DNA from 2 places in the Thalassotalea sp. SU-HH00458 genome. Region 1 is predicted to be linked to the other one. Evidence: predicted binding sites of a transcription regulator. Region 1 holds the regulator's gene; the other holds the start of a gene.
The links. The regulator sigma-54, encoded in region 1, starts transcription at its own class of promoters, with help from an activator protein. The targets are predictions, from matches to a motif close to GTTGGCACGNNNNTNGNNT.

Region 2: ABXH06_RS01190 (FlgO family outer membrane protein) is a predicted target of sigma-54. The motif match lies at 877-895, and genes of this name have one in related genera.

The regions. Positions count from the first base shown of each region.
Region 1 covers NZ_BAABWW010000002.1:191,758-193,969, forward strand. Annotated here, with positions in the region: gene hpf (ribosome hibernation promoting factor) at 1-71, opposite strand, end outside; gene ABXH06_RS03820 (RNA polymerase factor sigma-54) at 95-1,603, opposite strand; gene lptB (LPS export ABC transporter ATP-binding protein) at 1,671-2,212, opposite strand, start outside.
Region 2 covers NZ_BAABWW010000001.1:265,135-267,346, forward strand. Annotated here, with positions in the region: gene ABXH06_RS01185 (LPP20 family lipoprotein) at 1-175, opposite strand, end outside; gene ABXH06_RS01190 (FlgO family outer membrane protein) at 188-835, opposite strand; gene ABXH06_RS01195 (flagella assembly protein FlgT) at 979-2,139, shown strand.

The DNA.
Region 1 (2,212 bases):
AATTTTGTATTGACACTTTCACGTAAAGCTTCAGTAATTTCAACATGATGACCAGCAAGATTAATTTGCATAAGCTTAGATCCTTATTTAGTTGTTAAAGTAGACTTTTTCGTTGGTTAGAAGGAGGAATTGACAATGATTCTCGATACTTGGCAATGGTTCTTCTGGCGACATTAATGCCTTGTTCTGCAAGTAATTCCGCCATTTTACTATCACTTAATGGTTTGGCTGGAATTTCTGCAGCGACCAACTTTTTAATTAAAGCTCGAATTGCGGTGGATGAACATTCTCCACCATTTTCTGTACTTACGTGGCTAGAGAAGAAATATTTTAATTCAAAGATTCCTCTAGGTGTATGCATATATTTTTGGGTCGTAACACGGGAAATAGTGGACTCATGCATATCTACCGCTTCAGCAATATCATTGAGTACCATAGGGCGCATTGCTTCTGGCCCGTGTTCAAAGAAGCCTTGTTGGCGTTGTACAATGCAGTTAGAGACTTTTAACAATGTATCATTTCGGCTTTCTAAGCTTTTAATAAACCATTTAGCTTCTTGTAGGTTTGAACGTATAAACTGACTGTCTGTTGATGATTTCATGTTTCGTGCCATGGAGGCATATTGCTGATTAACCGATAATCGTGGTGCTGTATCTGGATTTAATTCAACCATCCAACGACCATTTTTCTTTTCGACCGAAACATCAGGGATGACATATTGATCATCACCTTTAATGACACTATCACCTGGTCTTGGATCCAGCGATTGAATTAGCTTGATCACTTCGCGTAGTTGATCTTCTTTTAAACGCGTTTTCCGCATGATTTGGCGATAATCTCGGTTACCTAATAAGTCGATATATTCATTAATGATCAGCTTACTTTCTTTTAACCAAGGCGTTTCTTTATCAAATTGATTTAATTGAATGGTTAAACATTCTGAGATAGAGCGAGCCCCAACGCCAACAGGATCAAACATATTAATACGTTTAAGTACGGCTTCAACTTCATCAAGTTCAACTTCTTCATTGCCCATCGCTTCAAGAATTTCTTCAACACTGACTCTTAAATAGCCAGCATCATCGATGGCATCAATAATAGCCGTCGCGATGGCAAGGTCCGTTTCTGAAAATGGCGTTAACTCCATTTGCCAGCGTAAATGGTCTTGAATGGAGTCCGTTGTTTCGCCCTGATAAGTATAATCTTCTGAAGCAGGTGCACTGGCACCGGTATTTGAAACGCCAGCACTGTAGCTTTCTTCCCAGGTAGTGTCTATGTTGAGCTCTTCAGGGATCTCAGATTTATCCATAGCTTCCGTCGTACTAATTTCATCGATAGTAGGAGCTGAATCTTCACTGCCGTCGGATGTTTTAGTGTTTTGTTCTGTTACACCAGCAGAAAATGCTTCTTCTAAGTTATCCGATTGCGCATCATTGTCACTTGGGGTTGATTCATCTACTTCTAATAATGGATTACTTTCAAGAGCTTCTTGGATCTCTTGCTGAAGATCCAACGTCGACAATTGCAAAAGCTTAATCGCTTGTTGCAATTGTGGAGTCATGGTGAGTTGTTGTCCTATTCGGAGCTGCAGACTAGGGCGCATTTATCGTATTATTTTCCTATTTTCTAGCTTCATATTGATTTTTACTTTTTATCAAAGCTTTGTGTAACTATAGCGTGAATTGCTCACCAAGGTATACATCTCTTACCTGTTGATTCGCAAGAATTTGATCTGCATTGCCTTCCGCGATTAATTCACCGTGACTAACAATATATGCATGCTCACAAACGTCTAATGTTTCACGAACATTGTGATCTGTGATTAAAATTCCAATGCCACGTTGTTTTAAGTGTAGGATAATTTTTTTTATATCACCTACTGAAATTGGATCAACACCAGCAAAAGGCTCATCAAGTAAGATAAATTTGGGCTCTGCCGCTAGTGCTCTCGCAATTTCAACTCGGCGTCGTTCGCCACCGGATAAGCTCATGCCTAAATTATCTTTGATATGACCTATATTAAATTCTTCAACGAGATGCTCAAGCTTTTCTTCTCTACTGATATCATCTAAATCTTTGCGGGTTTGCAAAATCGCCATAATATTTTGATATACCGTTAGCTTACGAAAAATGGAAGCTTCCTGTGGAAGGTATCCGATACCTTTTCGGGCTCTTTCATGCATAGGGAGTAAAGTAATATCTTCATCATTTA
Region 2 (2,212 bases), on a different contig from region 1:
TTTCATTATTCGATTTTTGTAAGCTGATTGGAGCCTGGCCTATTGCAGTAATCACCGGAAAACTTTCAGGCTTTATCGTTTGCCATTGCACATGCTTATCATAAATCGTACTGCAACTCGTTAATGTAAGAATAGTAATTCCCAATAACGCAACTTTCTGTAATGAATTAATCATAAAGTTTACCTTTTATTGATGAATTTCAACTGCACGAGCATCTTCAGTCAACATGTCACTTTTACGTAAAATCATACCGTCTTTTATTCTAACGTTTTCATCTCGATGCAATTCATCACCGACAACCCAATTGGGAATAAAAGACTGGGCGGTAGCAACAACAACCCTTGATTGCATACCAATCATTCTGGCATTAACCAAAATACCATTTTCTTGCTTCATCATGGTACCTGTAACTACATAGTCAATAATCTGGCGTTCTGGTAATTCTTTCCAATCGCGACTAAAAACATAATCGCCATCTTTCGTCACACGAATATGGCCAGTGGTTTTAAAGTCCACTAAGATAAGCCCATGACGTTGCAGTTCATGTACAAAGCTTTCTGAAAGTTGATTCCCTAGCCAGTTAGTCGACTCTAAATCTTTTAGATCAACAAATGAGGCAACGGCTATAGGTGTTTGAGGATTTACAAAGGAGCTGCTTTCAAGCATTTGATAAGCTAATCCTTTTACAACATCGTTAATCGCATGCTTTGGCAGTTCATAACTATCTATTTCACTCTTTTCTTGTTGTGAAATTCGATAAAAGTCATCATCAGATGAAAGCATACTGCAGGATACCAAAGTTGGTACCACTAAAACTAATAGCCAATTTTTCATTAGGCGCCCCTCAATTACAACGCGATATTTTAGGTTTTACAAAGCATAAATTAAGCCAACTTTCACAACTCTACTTTTAGGCATAAAAAGTGCATACGTCAGGTTAATTAAAATATTCTCCGTGGTTTAAAGTCGAGATAGTTATGCGCAGCTTAATTTTTATCATATTTACCGCTATTTTCAGTGTGCCATCGTTTGCACAATGGTATGAAACACAAGGGCATGCAATCATCAATAGCTCTAAAATGCAGGCAAGAACTAAAGCCATTGAAAATGCGCTAAAAAAAGCATTGTTAGTTGCGGGGGCTTCTGTATCAAGTGTCCAACAAGTCGTTAATGGTTTATTAATGCAAGATGAGATCAATATTAGAGCCAGTGGTGAAGTAAATTCATTTGAACTAATTGATGAACTATATAGTGGTAATGTGGTAACTGTCACTATTCGTGCAGATATTTTCCCTAAAGAACGGCAATGTTTCTCCGCTGATTATCGTAAATCCTTATTAATTACTAAAAGTCATATTAAAAACCGTGAACAAGCCAATATTGGTGGTATTTATTCACTAGATAAAGTACTTGTTAAAAGACTTGCGAAAAAAATAAATGCTGACGGTTTATATTTAGACACTAAACTTGTACTAAAAAACAATACGGAATTTTCACGTTATAACTATAGCTTACAAGCAGATAAAATAAAAAAACTGACGATGTCTCTATCAGATCTCAGTGGCAGTCAATATGTATTATTTTCTGAAATTAACGATATTTCTTTTGCGAACGTAGAAAATAATAGTTGGCAATTTTGGCAAGAAGATATTTACGATCGTCATTTTAATTTTAGTATCTATATATACAATGGCAGTAATGGCGAACTAGTATTTAATCAAAATTACAAAAACTCTGCGCCTTGGCATTACTCTATTAGAGATCAAGTAGACGTTAACTCTAATACCTTTTGGCAAGGTGAATATGGCAATATTATCAATCAAACTTTAAATGCCGTGATCACAGACATTGATGACAATATGATGTGCCAACCCACCAGAGGGAAAATAGTGAAGGTTTCTGGTAATGAAGTGATGATCAACCTTGGCAAACGCCAAGGAGTAAAAGAAGGTGATGAGTTTTCTTTATTACACACCAAAAATTTTACCTCTGATTTAGGAAAGGTTTACGCGGGCTTTAATATTAGTCCTTTTACAGTAAAAATAATCCAAGTATCTGAGGAAAGTGCGTTAGCCGTATCATCAAAAGGTGAAATGCTCGATAATATACAACAAGACGATTTAGCGGTTAGGTATTAAAACTACGATTGTTATGAACTCCCCCACTAGTTTCTCGATTTTGTAGAATAAAATGGTTCAACTGCATTTCATT